Regions from separate parts of the Faecalibacterium sp. An58 genome, predicted to be linked through region 1. Evidence: riboswitches for the same ligand, from Rfam matches in the RefSeq annotation. Region 1 holds a riboswitch; each other region holds the start of a gene.
What was found. Region 1 has a riboswitch for cyclic di-GMP ahead of B5G12_RS10805 (sugar transferase). Riboswitches for the same ligand answer to the same signal wherever they lie in the genome.
Positions count from the first base shown of each region.

Region 2: linked by a shared signal. The riboswitch ahead of B5G12_RS07140 (EAL domain-containing protein) and the one ahead of B5G12_RS10805 (sugar transferase) in region 1 are both predicted to bind cyclic di-GMP.
Region 3: linked by a shared signal. The riboswitch ahead of B5G12_RS07115 (hypothetical protein) and the one ahead of B5G12_RS10805 (sugar transferase) in region 1 are both predicted to bind cyclic di-GMP.

Region 1 is NZ_NFHX01000020.1:13,631-20,354, forward strand. Features, by position in the region: gene B5G12_RS10790 (glycosyltransferase family 32 protein) at 1-86, shown strand, start outside; gene B5G12_RS10795 (glycosyltransferase family 2 protein) at 429-1,508, shown strand; gene B5G12_RS10800 (lipopolysaccharide biosynthesis protein) at 1,565-3,001, shown strand; cyclic di-GMP riboswitch class I at 3,228-3,325, shown strand; gene B5G12_RS10805 (sugar transferase) at 3,395-4,123, shown strand; gene B5G12_RS10810 (glycosyltransferase family 2 protein) at 4,113-5,222, shown strand; gene B5G12_RS10815 (hypothetical protein) at 5,247-6,590, shown strand; gene B5G12_RS10820 (aldo/keto reductase) at 6,700-6,724, shown strand, end outside.
Region 2 is NZ_NFHX01000008.1:8,992-15,715, reverse strand. Features, by position in the region: gene B5G12_RS07155 (nucleotidyltransferase family protein) at 1-434, opposite strand, end outside; gene B5G12_RS07150 (polysaccharide biosynthesis tyrosine autokinase) at 459-2,324, opposite strand; gene B5G12_RS07145 (MSCRAMM family protein) at 2,353-4,041, opposite strand; gene B5G12_RS07140 (EAL domain-containing protein) at 4,038-5,591, opposite strand; cyclic di-GMP riboswitch class I at 5,677-5,785, opposite strand; gene B5G12_RS07135 (ABC transporter ATP-binding protein) at 5,909-6,724, opposite strand, start outside.
Region 3 is NZ_NFHX01000008.1:252-6,886, forward strand. Features, by position in the region: gene B5G12_RS07100 (glycoside hydrolase family 3 N-terminal domain-containing protein) at 137-2,386, opposite strand; gene B5G12_RS07105 (helix-turn-helix domain-containing protein) at 2,755-4,050, shown strand; tRNA gene B5G12_RS07110 (tRNA-Thr) at 4,104-4,179, shown strand; cyclic di-GMP riboswitch class I at 4,311-4,407, shown strand; gene B5G12_RS07115 (hypothetical protein) at 4,520-5,239, shown strand; gene B5G12_RS07120 (PqqD family protein) at 5,193-5,474, shown strand; gene B5G12_RS07125 (S24/S26 family peptidase) at 5,458-5,916, shown strand; gene B5G12_RS14620 (hypothetical protein) at 6,143-6,307, shown strand; gene B5G12_RS07130 (radical SAM/SPASM domain-containing protein) at 6,440-6,635, shown strand, end outside.

The sequences.
Region 1 (6,724 bases):
AGGAACGTTCTGTATTCGGATATGTGTATAAGAGGCTGAAATTAAAGTATCACAGAATGAAAACAAAAAGAAAACGGCAAACATGATATGAGATCTTTGGCGAAAAATTCTCTCTATTATGTATAGAATAGCGAAGTCTGCCAGCATCGTGCAATAAAATTCAAAAAAGTTTGAAAAAACGCCGAGTTGCAGCAAAAGCGTTATAAAGTAACATATTTGAGGTAAAGATGCGGCCTGCAGAGAGCCCCGTGCGCATTGCAGGAGCAGAGCATCAAGAGGCAGAAAAATAGATGTTGGCAGTCAGGTCTGGGTACGGTATAGTGATATAAAAATGCTGGATTTGCCCGCCCGGAGGTGGGGGGACTCCGTAGGGCAGGCAGAGGAGGGAGCGCATGGTGTGTTCTGGAATGAACATGGGGGATGAATGTATGAGTGAGAAAATGGAGAACCCGCTGATTTCAGTTATCATTCCTGTTTATAAAGTGGAAAAATGGCTGGAACAATGTGTCGAAAGTGTTCAAAATCAGACCTATCAGAATTTGGAGATCATTCTTGTAGATGATGGTTCCCCCGATCGATGCGGTGAAATCTGTGATCGATTTGCCCGGAAGGATCCCAGGATCAGAGTGATCCATAAGGAAAATGGTGGACTTTCAGATGCGCGAAATTGCGGCTTGGATCTGGCTGGCGGAGAATATATTTGCTTTGTAGATTCCGACGATTATATTGAGCCTGCAATGCTGGAAGTTCTATATCAGGAAATCAAAAAAACATCGGCGTCCATAGCGGTTTGCGATTATGAGTATGCGTACGATGAGCTGGAAGATTGCCTGGAAAATCCGATGAGTAAGAAAAGAGATCTGGAAGAAGAAATCGTTTTGACAGGCCGAGAATTTATATGTCTCAAACAGAGCAAACATAGTATTTGCGTTGTAGCATGGAATAAGCTGTATCAGAAAGAAGTATGGAAAAACGTTCGATTTCCAAAGGGGAAAATTCATGAGGACGAGTTTGTCTTTCACAAAATTATGTATCCGTGTCATCGGATAGTCTGTGTTCCGTATGTCGGATACCATTATCGTTTGCGAAAAAACAGCATCATGAGTTATTGTGTGCAGAAAAACGGAATAATATCTACTGGAGGAAATGAAATCCATGCATGTGAAGCTTTTAGAAACCAGTGTGAGTATTTTGCTCAACAAAATGATGCGGAAATGGTGCGAAGTTGTGAAAATGATTGGAGCGCATATATGCGTCAACGATGGATATATGGAGACCAAAAGAATCGAAAAGAAATTCGAAAAGAGTATATTTCAATTGAACAAGGACTGCTTGAAAAAAACTATATCTCCATAATGACATACATAAGGCGGAGAATACTGTTTTATGCTGAGGCATCACTTGAAGTGCTGTATGGAAGCCTCCTTCGGAAATGCCGAAAAAATTTCCCGACAGTATATTTGACCTTAAAACATATAAAACACAGCGTGAAAAGCATAATAAAATAAATTGCGAAAGATAATGCTATAGTTGCTACTTGCTGGGAAAGGAACTGCTAGGTGTTGTGATAAAGAGTAAAGTGATTTTATCAAATATGTTATGGAAGCTTGCGGAACGCGGCGGATCGCAGATCGTATCTTTTGTGGTTTCAATCATTCTTGCACGACTCCTGGCGCCGGAAGAATTTGGTGTGATTTCACTGATTACGGTTTTGACGAATATTCTGGATATTTTCGTGGATAGCGGCTTTAGCAATGCTTTGATCCAAAAGCAGGAAGTTGGACAAAAAGAATATTCCTCGGTATTTTTCTTTAATATTGGGTTGGGAACGGTATTTTATGCCGGAATGTACGGTTTAGCGCCTGTAATTGCCGATTTTTATGGCCGAAGCTACATGATCCCGTACATTCGAGTGCTTTCGATCACACTGATCATCGGAGGGTTTAATGTTGTTCAGAGGTCGCTGGTAGCAAAGAGGCTGGAGTATAGAAAATTTTTCTACTCTTCACTTGGAGGTACGTTGCTTTCTGCGGTTATTGGAATTGCGATGGCATTGTCTGGATTTGGTGTGTGGGCTTTGATTGCGCGCAATTTGATAGACAAATTCATCGATACGGCGATTCTGTGGTTTACAGTTCGATGGAGGCCGTCTTTATATTTTTCTTTGAAAAAGTTAAAGCCATTGGCGTCATATGGAATCAAATTAATGGGCTCTGGCTTTCTTTATTCCGGTACAAATAATTTGATGAGCCTCGTGATTGGCAAGGTCTTTTCTGCATCTGCCCTGGCATATTATGAAAAGGGAAGACAAATTCCCAATCTGATGGTCGGTAACGTATATTCGGTAGTGCAGGAAGTCTTATTCCCTGTTATGGCTGAGCAACAAAAAAATAAGGAAAGTGTTTGCAAAATCTTAAGACAATCACTTGCGATATCTGCTTACTGTATCTTTCCCTGCTTGATCGGGATCGCAGCCTGCGCAAAACCGATTACTATTGTTTTGTTCACAGAGAAGTGGCTGGATATGGTTCCTTTTCTCCAGCTCTGGTGTCTGTTTTTTATAACCTATTTAGTTGATTCGGCCAACTTACAAGTAATTCAATCGTTGGGGCGCAGTGATATTTTTTTGAAGCTGGAGATCATCAAAGAGATCCTTACAGTCGTTAGCATTTTGGTGACACTGCCTTTTGGCGTATTACCGATGTTGGCACTGTCTGTTTTGGAGCGTCCGATTCATTGGTATATCAATGCGGCTCCATGCAAAAAGCTGATAGGCTACGGGTTTGTTGAAGAGGTAAAAGAACTAAAAAGCATCATACTCTTAAATGGTTTAATGGGTGTGATTGTATGGTGTGTCGGACTTCTGCCACTGGAGACGATTCCGCTGCTTATCGCTCAAGTGATGACAGGAGTGATTGTTTACTTGACGGGTTCCGTCATTTTGAGAGTAGAAACGCTAAAGACAATTATAAAATTGGCAAAAACCCTTTTATGCATTTAAAAAGATAAGAATGATACAAGTGAGGGCTTCTATAAACACAAAAAATGAAACTATTTATTAGATACATTAACTATTGAATCCTACGTTAAAATGTGATAAAATAATGATGAAAGTAAAGGTGACGGCGGGGTGAGCGCGGGCGGGCGAATAAATGCCGCTTGACATCCGCTGGCTGTTCCAGTACAATCAATAAAACCTATACGGGTTTGGGTTTATACAGCAAAAGTGAATCATTTGGCAAACCTGCAGAAATGCAGGGGCGCAAAGCATGAAGCCTTACGTGCGCGGATCGAAAGCGCAGCACAAGGTGGTTCGGCTGCAATTATTCAATGTAAATTGTATAATTGCAGCTTTTTTGTTTGTCTTGGCAGAGGTGACAGGGGGTGAAACAGAATGAGTGCATCTGAGAAGCGTGCCGTGCAGGAGCCGGATGAATATGGCGAATTTGAGACGGTCAGCGGCTTGAAGGAGATCCCAACTTACTGGTTCGACCGGGACCAGCTGCTGTACCGGGACCGGCATTATTGGACAGGGCGCCGGGTGCAGGATGTCTTTTTCTCTCTGTTGGCGTTACTGGTCCTTTGGCCAGTGATGCTGCTCATTGCGCTGGCCATTTGGATCGACAGCCCCGGTGCTAGTCCGGTTTTTGTGCAGGATCGGGTGGGGCGAGATGAAAAGATATTCAAGCTTTACAAGTTTCGCACGATGGTACCGCATGCAGAGGATAAACTGAATGAATTTATATCGCAAAATGAGATGGACGGTCCGGTCTTTAAAATCAAAGATGACCCGCGAATCACACGCGTGGGTAAGTTCCTCCGCAAAACAGGGCTGGATGAATTGCCGCAGCTGATCAATATTTTGCGTGGTGAAATGAGCATTGTTGGACCGCGTCCGCCCCTGCCCCGGGAGGTTGCGCAATATACCCCCTACCAGAAGCAGCGGCTTTATGTGACGCCGGGGTTGACCTGTTACTGGCAGGTCCAGCCAAACCGCAATGAAATGAGCTTCGATGAATGGATCGAGCTGGATCTGAAATACATAAATGAGCGCAATTTCTGGCTGGATTGGAAGCTTATTTTTCAAACCATATGGACCATTTTGGGAATGTATGGGGTATGATCTGAGTGGCTGTTCAATTATAAATGATTTCGGTGCTTTGGAAATACAGGTTGAAGATATGCAAAATGATACGAATAAAACAGAAAAGGCGCTTGTCACCGTTGTGATCCCGGTCTATAACGTGGAAAAATATCTGGATCGATGCATAAATAGTGTTGTCAATCAAACCTATACAAACCTTGAAATCATTCTGGTGGATGATGGTTCCCCGGACCGCTGCCCGGAAATGTGCGATGCGTGGGCAAAAAGGGATGCCAGGATCAAAGTGGTCCATAAAAAGAATGAAGGGCTGGGATATGCCAGAAACACCGGCATAGATCATGCGTCAGGGGAATACATTTGCTTTGTGGATTCGGATGACTACATTGCTTTGGATCTGGTAGAGAAGACTTATGCTGCGGCAAAAGAAAAAAATGTGGATATTGTGCTGTATGGCTTTTTTAAAGTCGATCAAGTCGGTAAGATTTGCGGAGAGGTTTGTCCAAATCCAGACAAATGCTATTATGAAGGGGATGAGATCCTGTCCTATGTGCTCCCCAACATGCTTGCAAAAGGCAAAACCAACTTCTTTATGAGTATGAGCGGCGGTCTGTTCTCTTTTGACTTGATAAAAAGGACTGGATGGAGAATGGTTTCGGAGCGGGACATCATATCAGAAGACTGGTTTTCTCTGATGATCCTGTATAGATACGTCAAAAATGTTGCATTTATTCGGGAAGCGCTCTATTATTATTGCGAAAATCCCAAGTCACTGACGCACACATACAGATATGACCGATATGAAAAAGTAAAATATTTTTACGATGCGTCGATTGCAAAATGTAAGGAGCTTGGCTATTCGAATGCGATTCGGTCTGCGGTGTTTGAAGCGTATATCTCGAGCGTGATTGGATCATTGAAGTCGATCGTAGTATCCGACCAGAGCAGACGTGATACATGGAGTGCATTCAAACAGATCCTGAGCGATGAACATCTGCAGAAGGCACTGAAAGATGCGGATCTCAAAAAGGAATATCTGCAGAGGAGAATTTTATGCACTGCAATGAAGAAAAAATGGTATGCGGCCTGTTATATCATGGTTAAGGCGAAAACGATTTGATTCGGTGGATGGATGATGAAGACGATGAAGCAGATAGAGTCAAACAAAAGATCATTTATAAAATCATTGCTATGGTTTTGTATGTACTATTTGTTTTTCTGCAGCTTTTGCATAGACGTTTTGGGCTTGCCCTCTGCTGTTTCATATGGGATAGATTTTATTTTGCTGTTTATTTTGTTCTTTTCCCTTATATCCAGGAGGATATACGATTTCTCGGGACGATATTATACGATTTTTCTGATGTGGACTGGTATCCTTTTTGCCTCAACGCTGGCGGGACTGTTTGTTGTGTACGGCTCGCCGCTGCTCTATCTATGGGGGCTCAGAAATATATTTCGCTATTATATCCTTGTCTGGGCCTGCTCGATCTTTTTGGATTTGACAGATATCCCCCGGATGCTGTCCTATTTCAAGATGGCGTTCGTTATAAATCTGGTTTTGTGTACCATTGAGTATGCAATGGGATACCGCGGCGATAACATTGGGGGAATGTTTGGAACGGCATCTGGATGCAATGGCTATTTGAACCTGTTTTTGATCATCATTGTTGCCATCAGTATGATAGAATATCTCAATAAAGTGAGAAGCATAGGGGAACTGGTGTTTATTCTGCTGGGATCTTTTTATATGATGGCAATAGCGGAACTCAAGGTGTTTGTGTTTGAGTTGGCGGCGATCTCGATTTTGGCCATCCTCCATTCAAAATACAGTGCCAGAGACATTGCGTTGGTGGCACTGGGAATTGTTGGAATTTTTTTGGGGATTGCAATGCTGGGCTATTTCTTTGAGAATTTTGGATTCGATTTCTTCTTTTCGGGAGAGATTTTCGATTATCTGAGCGATAGAGGCTATACAGACTCCGGCGACCTCAACCGGTTCAATGCAGTCCCGGAACTTTACAGAAGGTTTCTTTCTGAAAATGTGGGCGGGATGCTTTTTGGGATAGGACTGGGAAATGCCAGCTATTCCGATGCGTTTTCTTTTTTCAACAGCAGCTTTTATCTGACTTATCAGGACCTGCATTATCAGTGGTTTTCGGATGCACTCGTTTACATTGAGACGGGAGCCATTGGTTTGGTTTTGTTTGAATCCTTTTTTGTGGGCGTATTTTTTGCTTGCAGAAAACTACGGAAAAACAAAGCGTTATGGACGGAGCTGCCAAACCAAGCCGCCATAGAAACAATGGTACAGGTGGCAGGCGTTGTTGCTCTGATGTCCATTTTTGTTTCCGTTTATAATTCGTCGCTGCACACAGACGCCGGCTATATGGTTTACTTCCTGCTTTCTGTGCCGATTGTGATCGACCGGCAGCTTGCGCTCAAGAAAAGCCCGCCGGAGCACAGGGTTCGGCGGTACAAAAGAGTATGACCTGACAAATGATAGGGATTTGTATCCTTCCCCTCCCTTTCCATCTGTGCTATACTTGAGCCAACCAACAAGCCGGGCATCCGGCGGAGAATGGAAAGGATGAGAGACGATGAGCACAGAAACCAGGCACGCGT
Region 2 (6,724 bases), on a different contig from region 1:
TAGTCCCGGGCTTCCATCCAGGTCCGCATCCGTCCGCTGTCCATCTGCCGGATCACCACATCCAGGTCCGCCATGCTGCGCATCAGCGGGTCGGGATAAAAAGTGCGCGTGATCCAGCCCTTTATGGGCATACAGTCGATGCCCTCCTGCTCAAAGCTGTCCAGCAGGGCCTGGATCTCATATTCCTGCATGACCCCCAGCTGGATCATCTTTTCATAGGGGCGCTTCATGCTCTGCTGCAAAGGCGCCCAGGCCGCGCCCTTCTGGTTTTTGAGCACCGGGTAGATCATGCTCACCAGGCTCTGCCGCAAGATCAGATCCTCCAGCTTCTGGGTGCTGCACCCTGCGGGCCAGGGCAGCTGCGCCTGCCAGTCCTGGTGCAGGGCAGCCCGCATCAGAGCCAGCAGCAGTCCCGTTTCATTGAGATGCTTCAAATCCTCCTCGTTCCTTTCATACCCTCATCCGTGCTTCGGCTTGCTCTTGCCGCCGGCTTTCCGGCCGGTCTTTTTGGTGCCGTTCAGCTTTTCCAGCAGGGCGTTCTTCCGCTCGGCCCGCCGGGCTTCCTCGTCCGGCTCGGGGGCGGGCTGGGGCGCGGCAGGCGGGGCCTGTTCCGGCTCGGGGGCAGCGCCCACGGTCTGGTACACCTGCTGTTCCTCCTTCACCTCGGGCTCCTGCACCGGGGCGGCTTCGGGCTGTTCTTGGGGACGGTCGGTCGGTTCCGGTTCATCCTGTGCCGGAGCGTCCTCCTGGGGCTGTTTCCAGCTGCCCTCGGCGCCCATCTGGAGCAGCGCGTCGATGGCCTCGTCGTCCGACAGCACCTTATCCTTGCCGTCCTGGTCGCCGATCAGCTCATCCAGCACACTGCGGGGCTCCTCCGGAGCCTGGCCGGGGGTGGACCAGCCCGCGTCGCTCTGCTGGGGAATGGCCGGGCGCTGCTCGTCGGCCTCCATGGCCGTATCCGCCGGGGGCGGAGGCGGGGGCGACTGCCACGAGCGGAAGCCCCGCATCTGCTTGGAAGCGTTGACGATGCAGCCCAGGATCCGGATGCCCGACTTATCCAGCTTGTCGATGGCCTCCTGGATGGCGGGCATGGGCACCGTGTCGTAGCGGATGACCATCAGCGCCGCCTCGGCGATCTCGTTCAGACGCAGCACGTCCGAGGACTGGCCGATGGAGGGCGTATCGACGATGATGTACTCATAATGGGGGATCATCTGTTTGAGGAACTCGAACAGGGCGCCGTCCAGGTTGACCGCGTTGCGCTCCAGCACGGCGGGCAGCAGATCCAGATACCCCGTCAGGGACACCACCGCATCCTGTACGGTGGCCTCCCCTTTATACAGCGCGTTCAGGGTGCGGTTGTAGTCCACCGTCTGGAGGAACATCCCGCCCAGGCTGGGATTGCGCAGGTTGAGGTCCACCAGCAGCACATGGCGCTCCAGGTTGGAGATCTGTACCGCCAGGTTGGCCGCAACGGTGCTCTTGCCCTCACCATCCTCCGCGGAGGTGATATAGAAGCAGTGGTTCTTGTTTTTGCCGCTGAGGCGGTTGCAGAGGATGTATGCCGCGGCGGCAAAGTTCTGTTCGATGGAGGAGTTGCCCGTGGGCTCGCTGCTCAGCAGCTCCTTGGTGCTCTGGAAATAGGGCACATCCCGGGGGATGATGCCCAGCATCTCCAGTCCCAGGGTATCCTCCACGCTCTTGGGATCCATCAGGGTGGGCCGCACCAGGAATTCGATGCCTACGATGCCCAGGCCCAGCACCAGGCCGATCAGGCCGGTGATCCACCACCGGATGCTGACGTATCCGCCGCCGCCCGGGGTGAAGTAGGCCGCGGGCGCGTCGATCTCCATCAGGGAGCCCTGCATCAGGGTCAGGGGCATCATCCGGCGTGTGACGTTCAGGATGGAATTCATCAGTTCCACGCCGGCGTCGGCGTTGGTCCACCAGAGGGTCATCTCCAGGATCTGGGTGTCGTTGTAGCGCCGGATGCTCAGGTTGCTGGCCACATCCTGGGGCGTCACCGAGATCACCTCGGCCTCGTCGATGGCGGCGCTCAGCACCCGGTAGCTGGTCATCAGATAGGCGGTGGCCTCGGTCATATCCTCGGCCAGGTTGAAATCGTGGCCGCCGGTGGTGGCGTCCTCTGAGGTCACAGCCACCGAACAGTAGATCTCATAGCTGGTGTAATTGCCCCGCACAAAGGAGATGCTGTTCAGCACAAAGCCGATGACAAATCCCAGCACCGTCAGTCCCACCAGCAGTTTCCACCGCTTGAGGAGGGTACTCAGCAGATCCCCGATCCGGATCTCGTCTTGATTCATATCCGTTCACCTCCGTCCTTTCTGCCTGTCAATGCTTGGGCGCAGGGGGTGTTTCCTTCTCCTGCTTTTCCTTGGGGGGCTCCTCCTGCTTTTTCCTGCGGGCCTCCTCGTGTTTGCGGGCGGCCAGCCGGATCAGGAACACCATCAGGACGATGACCCCCGCCGTCAGCAGGGCCGCCAGCACCAGAGCCACGACGCTGCGCAGGGTGAACAGCGAGATGGTCCAGGTCTGCACGCTGGCCGTATCGGTCACGCGGAAGGTGTATCTCTGCTCCGCATCGCCGTTGTGCAGGATGTAGTAATCCCCCTCGGGCAGGTCGGTCAGCACCAGGTCCTGGCCGTCGGAGGTCCAGGATTCCAGCATATTGTCCTGGCTGTCGTACAGGGCAAACTGCTGGTCCAGGGTGTTGGTGCGCAGCACCGCGTCCACCGGGTGGATCACCACCCGCAGCACACGGTTGGTGATCTCCAGCTGAGCGCTGCTCTCGCCGTTGACCCGGCCGTCCGCCGTCACCACCATTTCATAGGTGTCACTGTCCGGCCGGTAGTCCCCCACCGTCTGGCTCTGCTGGATGGTGTAGGTGACGCCTTTTTCCAGGTTGGTCAGCACGGCGTTGCCGGCACTGTCGGTGGTCAGCTGCTGGGTGAGGCCGGTGCGCTGGTTGGTGACGGTGAAGCGCGCTCCGCCGATGTTCTGGTCGGCGTACAGCTCATCCGCCACGTGCAGCACGATCTGGGTCTTTTCGGCCTCCACCTCGTGCACCTCGGGCAGCGCGCCGGTCCTTTGCTCCACCTCGGCGGTGAAGGTCTCGGTCATCGAGGCGTAGTACTCGGGCGCTCCCACCTGCTGCACCGTATAGGCGCCCAGGTACAGCTCGTCGCTCTCCCCGTAGCCCTCCTCGTCGCAGTAGATGGTATCCACCACCTGGCCGGTGGTGTAGCGCACCGTGCCGTCCATGGTGATGATGTTCTCCGCCGCGATCACCCAGAAGGTGCCGCCGCCCACCGGCAGCTGGGTGTCGGCGTCGTTCATCTGGATCCGGATGATGTTTTTGGCCGGGGACAGGCGGATCTGCACCACATAGGGCTCGGGCCAGTCGAACAGCTCATTGACATCAAAGTAGGTATCCGCCGCCAGGTCATAGCCTTCCGGCGCGTTCAGTTCGTGGAAATAATAGTTCCCCTGCCAGATCTTTTCGGGCAGATAGAAGGTGCCGTCCTCCCGGGTGGCGTACAGCCGGTAAGAGATCTTTTCGGGGTAATAGGTGTTCAGGATCTGGAGGGAACCCTCCTGCAGGTGGGTGATGTCGGTGCGGTACAGCTCAAAGCGGATGTTTTCCTCCTGGATGGGGCGGTCGGTCTCCGCGTCCACCAGTTCCACATACACCGCCGACTTGACCCCTTCGTCGGGGTAGGCTCCTCCGCCGCCGGCGACGATCTCCTCCTCGTCGTCGCCACCGCCGCCGTCCCAGTCATCCCAGTTCCAGCCGCCGTCCCAGTCGTCCCAGCTGTCGCCCTCCCATTCGTCCCCGTTGGGGTAGCTGGAAGCGCCGCTGGAGGCGCCGTAGTCCTCCAGATAACCGGTGTAGTCGCTGAGGATGTACAGGCCCAGCAGTGCGATGACCAGGATCAGCACGAATACCAGGCCGCTCATCATATCGGTAGCGGGCTGCCAGAAATTGTATCTGGAATCTCCCCGTCTCTTTCTGGGCCTCATCGATTCTGCCCCACTTTCAGCATCTTCTCAAACTCCTGCACCGACAAAGGCTGGGAGAAGAAGTATCCCTGGCCTTCGGTGCAGCCGCACTTGCGCAGCATGGTCAGCTGCTCCATGCTCTCGATCCCTTCGGCCAGAAGGTTCAGATGCAGGGTCTTGGCCTGTTCAAACACCGGGGGCAGGGCCTCGGGCTTGCCGTCCAGCCCTTCGCTGCGCAGGTCCAGCTTGAGCTGGTCGGTGCTCATCTGTCCCACGCTGCTCAGCTTGATGTAATCCCCGTTGAAGCCGTCCAAAATGACCCGGAAGCCCGCCTGCTGCAGCCGGGCCACCACGTCGGTCAGCACGCCGTAGGCTTCCAGATAGGCGTGCTCCGAGATATCGATCTCCAGGTATTTGGGCGGGATGCGGTACTTTTTGAGCATATCCAAAAAGAAGTCCGCCACATCCATGGCCAGCACGTCGGTCTTGGTGACGTTCACCGACACCGGCACCGGGTGCAGCCCGCCGTTGATCCAGATGCGCACCTGCTGGCACACCTTTTCCCATATGTACTGGTCCAGCTTGGTGATGTAGCCGTTGCCCTCCAGCACAGGGATGAACACCGCCGGCGAGATCACGCCCAGAGCGGGGTGGTTCCAGCGCACCAAAGCCTCCGCCCCGATCACCTTGCGGGTGTTCAGCTCATACCGGGGCTGGAGGAAGAATACGAACTCGTTGCGCTTCAGGCCGTCCAGGATCTGGGGCATCAGGATCTGCTCGTTGCCCGACGGGCGGCTCGCCGCCGCTCCGACCATGGTGCTGCGCTTGGGCAGCCGCTCCAGCAGCTCCACGATCTGCCGGGACTCCCGCCGGTCGCTGTAACGGCTCTGTTCCTCGGTGGTGGGGATGATGGTCTTGTGGAACTCCTCCAGGAACAGGGACATCTCCCGGTTCATGACATTGCGCAGGATATTGTTGGCGATGTTGAACAGGATGGACAGGATGACGCCGGCGATGGAGGTATAGAAGGCGGTATTGATGCCCGAAAGGATGTTCTCCACGCTGTTCAAAGCCGCGTCCACCGTGGTGAAGCTGACCCCCTGCAGGCCCATCAGCAGGCCGATGAAGGTGCCCAAGATGCCCAGGCCGGTCATAACGCCGGGGATCTGGGCCGCCACGCTCTGCCAGCTGTACAGCCCCAGCACGTCCTCGTTCATACTGTCATCCAGGTCGCTGACGATCAGGCCGCTGTCCCGCTGCTGGCGCACCTTCTCGCGGTATTCTTGGAACAGCAGGTCCAGCCGCTTCTGGCGGAAGAACCGGTCGATCTGGAACGCCGCGATCCAGGCGGAGTTGCCCTCCGAGCTGGCCGCCTGGGCGATGTTCTCCTGCCCGTTGCGCAGGCCGTTGGTGAATGAGATCACCGGCGCCAGGCAATAGATGCTGCCCAAAACGGAAATGATGCACATTCCCCCGACGACGATCAAGGACAACAGATCGGGGGAATAACCCGCCAGCAGCAGACTGCTGACGATGATCACAACAATGAACAGATACGAAAGTCGTCTCACGACGTCGTCCACCTCCTGCAACATACCCCGGCCCTGGCGGGCAAGGCCTTTCACCAAAAAACAAAATGGCCGCAATCCAGACAAGAATTGCGGCCGAACCACCTTTCGCCGCATCTCCAGTCCCGCTTGATCTGCGTCGTTTAAGGCTTCCAACTTTGCGTCCCCACATTTCTATGGGTTTGCCAAAACGATATCCAATTTATGGGTGCACCATTGTGCTTATTCCTGAAAACATTTTATAATGTCATTTCTTTTTTGTCAAGCGGTTGGAAGCGTTTCCTGCATCTCATTTCAGAAATATACATTTTCCGAGAACTTTATGCATGGTTCCGGCCCTCGGGGGCCATCTCCACCTGCCGGTCGCAGATGGACAGGGCCGCAGGCCGGTGGGTGATGATCAGCACGGTCTTTTGGGTCATCCGGCGCAGGTTGGTCAGCAGCTTCTGTTCGGTGTCCTCGTCCAACGAGCTGGTGCACTCATCCAGGATCAAAATGGGGCGCTCCGAAAACACCGCACGGGCAATGGCGATCCGCTGCATCTGCCCTTCGGACAGGCCGCTGCCGTGTTCGCCCAGGGCGGTGTCCAGGCCGTGTTCCAGCTCCCGTACAAAGCCGTCGGCGCAGGCCACCTCCAAAGCACGCCACAGCCGCTGTTCCTGGCGCATGGCGGCCGGCTCCCCAAAGGCCACGATCTCCCGGATGGTGCCGCTCATCAGCTGATTGCCCTGGGGTACATAGGCAAACAGCCCCCGCCATGCCGCTGTCAGCGGGTACTCCGCCGGGCCGGCGGCGGTCCTGGCCTTGAGGTAGCGCTGCCCTTTATCCAGGGGATACAGGCACATGAGCAGCTTGAGCAGGGTGCTCTTGCCGCAGCCGGAATGGCCGGTAAAGGCCACATACTCCCCCTTGCGCACCTCCAGGTCCAGCCCGTCGATGACGGCCAGCCGCTCCGAGACGTGGCTTTCCCCCTCAAAGGTGCGGTAGGAGAAGCTGGCGCCCCGCACGCCCAGGCTCTCAAAGGATTCCCGATAGAAGCGGGCGATCTCCCGGGCGGGGACCGGCGCCTCTCCGCCGTCATCGGGGTAAGCTTCAGCCTCCATCAGCCGCTCGGCGCTGGCGGTCATGGCATAGTA
Region 3 (6,635 bases), on a different contig from region 1:
ACGAAGCGGCCCCCGGCTCTGTACAGGCAGAGACAGGGGCCGCTTTTTGCGGGTGTGGGCGCCGAAAAAGCCCTGCCCGGCCAGCGGAGGGCGCCGGCCGGGCAGGTATACGGAAGGGAATCCGCAGAGGAAGAAATCAATAACGCAGGCCGAAGTTCAGCTCGTAGTAATTCCCGGCGGCGTCGCGGTAGGCGTAAGCCTTGCCGTTCTCGTCCTTGAGGGAATCGGCCATGTACTGGTCTTTGTCGTAGCCGGGCACATCGTTGGGGCTGGCGCAGATGCCGTCGGCATTGACCGCCAGGACCTCGTCCCCGCGGGGCAGGGTGATGGGCAGCCGGCCGATGGGCTCAAAGCGGCCGAAGATGACATCCAGGGTGGCGGAGGGGTAGGTGTCGAAACCGGCGGTGAGGGCGTCGGCGTAGGGCTCCACGTTGCCCACCATCCAGGCCAGAGGGAAGTTGATGTTGGTGATCACCTTGCCGCCGTGGGCATGGACCGCCGCGGCGATGGCAGGGATCCGCTTGGCGCCGGACAGGGTGGTCTCGACGTGGGTCTGGGCCAGAGGCTTGCCGTCGGGGCCGACGTCGCAGACGGTCTTATCCTCGCAGATGTCCAGCTCCAGATAGCCGGGGGTGGCGTTGAAGTAAGCGCCCGAGGAGGGGCTGACCATCAGGATGGCGTAGTCGGCCTGGGCGGGATCGTCGGTGAGGTGGTAGTGGGCCAGCATCTCGCGCAGGGCCTTGGTGGCAGCCTCGCCCTTTTCGGCCTCCTTGGCAAAGGCTTCGGCGTAGATCTTGGCGCCCGACAGCTTGTCGCTGGTCAGGGGCAGGGTGTGATCCTGGTTTTTCAGCAGGACGACGCTCTCACGGTGCACCAGGGAAGCCTCGTTCCAGTCTTCCTCGTTGGCCACCACTTCGGCGGCGTGCTTGGGATCGGCGTAGGGGTTCTCGAACATACCCTGCTGGAACAGCTCGGTCAGGGTGCGGGTGACGGCGCGGTCCAGGCTCTCGTCGGTGAGGACCAGGTCCTCTTTGCGGAATCCTTCGGGCACCGGGTGGGTGTCGTAGTAGCCGTTGGTGGCGCGGTCGTAGGCTTCACGGCCTTCGGCGTTGTCGAACAGGCCGCTGATCAGGTCCACGCCCGACTGCGTGACGGCAAAGCCGATCCGCTCGGGCACATCCAGGGCCTCCACGCCCCAGCTCATGTTGTGGGTGATGCCGGTATCCGAGTTGATGTAGCCCGCAAAGCCCATCTGATGGCGCAGGATACCGTCGATGAACACCTTATTGTAGGCGAAGCCGTAGGGGTCCATCCGCAGGGCGTTGCCCTCGCAGTCGGTCTGGGGGCCGCTCTTGGCGGCTGCCGGCTTGGAGTAATAGGGCATGATGGAAGCCGCATGGTACTGGATGGCGGGACGGAAGGCGGGGATGTGGTATTTCTGCAAAGAGCCTTCGGTGGCGTAGACGTTCCACTGGCCGGCGGCATAGTGGGGGTCAAAGCCGTTCTCGCGGGCGCCGCCGCCGGGGAAGTGCTTGACGGTCATGGACACGCCGTCTTTGGTGACGCCGTCGGCGCTGCCCTGGATGCCGGGGATCAGATGCTCGAAGATCTTTTCGATCAGCTCGGGGTCTTCGCCGAAGGTGCCGAAGGTGCGCTGCCAGCGGGGATCGCTGACGCAGTCGGCCATGTACATATAGCCCTTGCGCAAGCCGCAGGCGGACCACTCGCGCCGGACACAGTCTGCGAACTTGTCGATGATGGCCATGTCGCCGTCCTCGCCCCGGACGGCGGCGGCAATGCCCATGGTGCCGGGCCAGGTGGCAAAGACGCCCGAAGCGTCGTTCATGCCAAAGACCACCTCGCCGTTTTCGTTGCGGGAGTTGGAGACCACCTGCACGGGAACGAAGTGCTCGCACTCCTCGGCCACGGCGTGCAGCTGGTTGAGCCAGTCGGCCATGTAAGAGGGGGTGGGGTTGGCCCGGAGGATCAGATGGCGGTTGAACCAATCCTTGATCAGGGTGGTGGTGCCGGGCAGGTGCTGTTCGCCAAAGATGGTCTTGCCGTTGAACTCGGCGTCATCCAGAACACCGGACTCATCGGGGACCACCGTGTGGCTGGCGCCGGGGGCGGGGCAGGCGGGGCCCATCCGCCAGTCCGAGATGAACAGCTGGGCGATCTTCTCGTCCACCGTCAGGGTCTTGACATAGGCGGCGGCGCGGTCGGCGGGGTCCAGACGCCAGTCGTTGACGGCTGTCAGCTGGCCGGTGCCGTCGATATCCTTAAAGGTGAGGCCGTCCTGCTCGATGACCCGGCGGGACACCGTGCCGATGGTAGGGCCGTTGGGATTGTGGTAATATGTAAGGTTGTCGGATGCTTTTTTTGCCATGAAGCGTTCCTCCTTCTGGGGGTATGGGCCGGCCGGACACAGCCGGCGGCGGGCGATATATCACTATTCCTATTATGGCACAAAAGAAGCCCAAAAGGAAAGGATTATTTTTGGAGGAATCCGTATAATTTTTTCATTCTGCCCGATTTTACCGGCTTTTGGGCAAAGAAATCGTATACTTCAGAACAAATTCGGGCCTTTGAAGTGTGAAAAATGCCCGCGCGCAAAGCCGCCTGTCTTTTCTCAAATGAACTTTTGTGCTATAATAGGGCCGTATTTACAGAAACTTGAGAGAACAACTTCCGCGGCGGAAGGGGCAATACGGAAAAGCATCGAGATCAAAGACTGAGGAAACGGAAGGTGATTGGATGAAGGTCGAGATCAGCCGCGTGCTGGAAAAGCTGACCGGCGCGCAGAATGTGGGCTTGACCAGGATGACCCCGCCCTTCGAGGGGATCGAGAACTTTGATTACGGCCTGCGCCGGGCCCTGGATGCAAAGTTCGACTGGCCGGACTTCGGGGACATGATGCTCCATCAGGTGCCCGAAAAACGGCTGGTTTTTGTGCGGGGCGTGTTCGAGCTGCGGTTCGCGTTTTTCCTTTCGCCGGACGAAAAGGATACCCTGTACTGCATTGGGCCCTGGGCCTCGGGGCCGCGCAGCAAAGAATCCATCGCCTGGTGCAGCGCTTACCTGGACGAAAAGGCCCAGAAGGTGGTGGAGGAATACCACAACCGGGTGCGGCAGATCGACGACAACGCTATCAAGACGCTCCTGTTTGCCATCATCTCTCTGCTTTTTCCCGAGGGGGAGCTGCGCACCGAGGAGTGGCGGGAGTTTATGCCCCTGCATTTCCGGCTCAGCATCGAAAGTTTCAGCGACACGTCCTTCACCGAACAGCTGCCTGCCGAGCTGATCGCCGAGCGCTATGCCAGCGAGAACCGGATGCTGCAGGCGGTGACCAAAGGCGACAACGAGGAGGCTATGGCCGCCTATGAGAATTTCCGGCGGTTCCAGCTGACGCCGCGCCTGCACAGCCCCCTGCGGGACTTCAAGAACTTTTCCATCATCCTGAACAGCCTGCTGCGCAAGGCCATCGAGCAGGCCAGCGTCCACCCGTATTACATCGACCGGATCTCGTCCCGGTTCGCCATCGAGATCGAGGCGCTGGCCAGCCTGGAGGAAGGGGAACGGCTGCGGATGCGGATGGTGAAGGAATACTGCCTGTATGTAAAGAAATACTCCCTGCAGCAGTACAGCCCCCTGATCCAGAAGGTGATCAACGAGGTCAACCTGCACATGGACTCCAGCCTTTCCCTCAAGAGCCTGGCGGCCCAGTGCTACATCAGCCCCAGTTACCTGTCCAATGTGTTCAAGCAGGAGACGGGCCAGACCCTGACCGACTACATCAGCAGCCGCCGGATGGAGCGGGCCGCCCGCCTGCTGCTGACCACCAACGCCCGGGTAGCCGTGGTGGCCGAAAAGGTGGGCATCCTGGATGTGAACTACTTTACCAAGATGTTCAAGAGTGCCACCGGCCAGACCCCCACCCACTACCGCAGGGATCAGCGGGCCAAGGCCGCTCTGGAGGTGGCTCCCGACGGCGCGCCCCCGCTGCCCCAGACCCCGGAGCGGGAAAAACGGGAAAAAACCAGAAAATCTTGAAATTCCCTCTTGCAAAGCTGCGCCCGGTGTGCTATAATACACCTCGCAGCTGTGCTGCTATAGCTCAGTTGGTAGAGCGCATCCTTGGTAAGGATGAGGTCTCCAGTTCAAATCTGGATAGCAGCTCCATATGCAATGCAAAAAGCCTCGAAGGTAGGAACCTTCGGGGCTTTTTGGCGCAAAAGCGGCGTTTGCCCTTGACAACCGGCCCGGGAAAGATTAAAATGGATACAAAGAAGTGACATACTTCTGTAAAAAGAATATCTGTTTGGCAAACCTGTAGAAATGCAGGGGCGCAAAGCATGAAGCCTGACGTGTCCGCAGCTGGCTGCGGCGCAAGGTGGTTCGGCTGCAATGACCTGGTTATCCGGGTGCCATTGCAGCCTTTTTTCATCCGCCGGGCCATGTGCGCCGGCCAGGAAGTGGAGCGTGTGGGTTTTTGAAGTTCTGTATCAAGCTGGCGGGCGTTGTGGTGGAGATCCGGTGCAGGTATTCCTACATTTGGCAGATGTGCGAGGGATATCGTGTAGAAGAAGCTCCGGCTTTTGCCGTATGTGCCAGTGCAGACGAGATCGAAACGGAGCGTGCTTCCATGCCGGCGGCTTCGCTGGGATACTGTGAAAGCCTCTGCATCTACCGGGCTATTTGCTGCCGGATGCCGCAGTATGGCGCATTTCTGATGCACGCGGCGGTGGTGGCTGTGGACGGCGAGGCATATATTTTTGCTGCACCCAGTGGTACAGGCAAGACGACCCACATCCGGCTTTGGCTGGATCTGTTTGGTGACCGCGCCCAGGTGGTCAATGGCGATAAGCCGTTGATCCGTGTGGAGAAAGAGGGGGTCTATGCGTGCGGTACCCCCTGGCAGGGAAAAGAAAGGCTGGGCTGCAATATCATGCTGCCAGTGCGGGGCGTTTGCTTTCTGGAGCAAAGTCCCCAAAACAGCATCCGCAGGCTGACCATGTCGGAGGCGGGCAGGCGTATTTTCCAGCAGGTGCTGATCCCCAAAAAGGAGCCTTGCTTCGATTGCTTCTGGACCTTGCTGGAGCGTATGATGACGACCGTGGACTTTTACCTGCTGCAATGCAACCGTGAACCGGCGGCTGCACAGCTTTCTTATGAGACGATGAGGAGGAAACAAGATGCTGAAAACCAAAAAGGGGTTTTTGCTGCGTCATCTGGGGGATGAGGCCATGGTGGTGGCCATCGGCGAGGCCAGCAAGAGCTTCAACGGGATGATTCGGCTGAATGAGACCGGCGCTTTCTACTGGAAAGAGCTGGAGCAGGGCGCCACCCCCGAGGAGCTGGTGGCCAAGACCCTGGAGCGCTATGAGGGCGTGGACGCAGAAACGGCCCGCCGGGACGTGCAGGCGTTCCTGGAGAGCATTGAGGTGGCACTGGAGAGCGATGGAGCGGACCATTGAACAGCAGCTGGCCGCCGGAGACCGTGCCCTGTCCTGGACGGTAGGGGTGAGCATGGAGCCGCTGCTCCACGCCCGCAAGAGCACCGTGGTGCTGGAACCGCCCAAAGGACCGCTCAAGCGGGGAGACGTGGTGCTCTACCGCCGTCCGGCGGGGGAGTATGTGCTGCACCGCATCGTCAAGGTACTGGACGGCGCTTACCGCATCCGGGGCGACAACTGTTATCGGTCCGAGAAGGTGCCTGCCGGCTGGGTGATCGGCGTGATGACCGGCTTCTATCAGGATGAACGGGATACATACACCAGCTGCGACAGCCCGGCTTATCAGAAATATGTCAAAACCGTCCCTTTGCGCTACACGGCCTTGTGGCTGCGGGCCTTTCCGGGACGTGTTTATAGAAAACTGCAACGCATTGTCAACCGAAGGAGGGGTGAAGGCATATAGATAAGAAAAGGAATACCGCAAAGCGGCTGCCGAGCTGATCTTATTTGACAACAGCGATGTGGTGGTGACCTCGGATGGTGAAAATGGCGGTTGCACACATGGACAGAGTAATGGTATGTGCAACAATGCAGTGGGAAACCAGTACGGGCAACACTAAAAATGACATGCTGCTGACACAATACAATGCTTTGGATGATTCTATTTCGATGAGTAAGGAGGAATTGCAATGGATTCGAAAAAGGGTTATACGCAATATGAGCCGGCCGCTGCTGAGTTGGTGTTATTTGATAACAATGATGTAGTGGTGACCTCGGGTAGTGAAAATGGCGGTTGCGTAACGTGGTCTAACCAGAACAATGTGTCTTGTCATTATGGTTTGACAGTATCATAAAAACAAACAAATAAATGAATCGGCAAACAGATTTTTGATCTGTTTGCCGATTTTTGTAAACTGCATTTACGAAAGGAACGACCTATGTTTTATAGACTAAAATCCCCCTATGCGCTGCGTGGCTGGGAGGGAATGGCCTGGGTGCTGGTCAAACAGCCCGAAAATCAGGTCGATCAGCTGTCACAAGAAGCATTTCAGACCCTGCTGCTCTGCGATGGAGAAACAGAGCTGCCTGGCGGCCTGTTGGATGACGCAATGGAAAAGGCGCTGAAACAGTATGAGGAAAACGGCGTTGTGGAATCTTGCGAAGAGCCGCAGCCAATAGAAA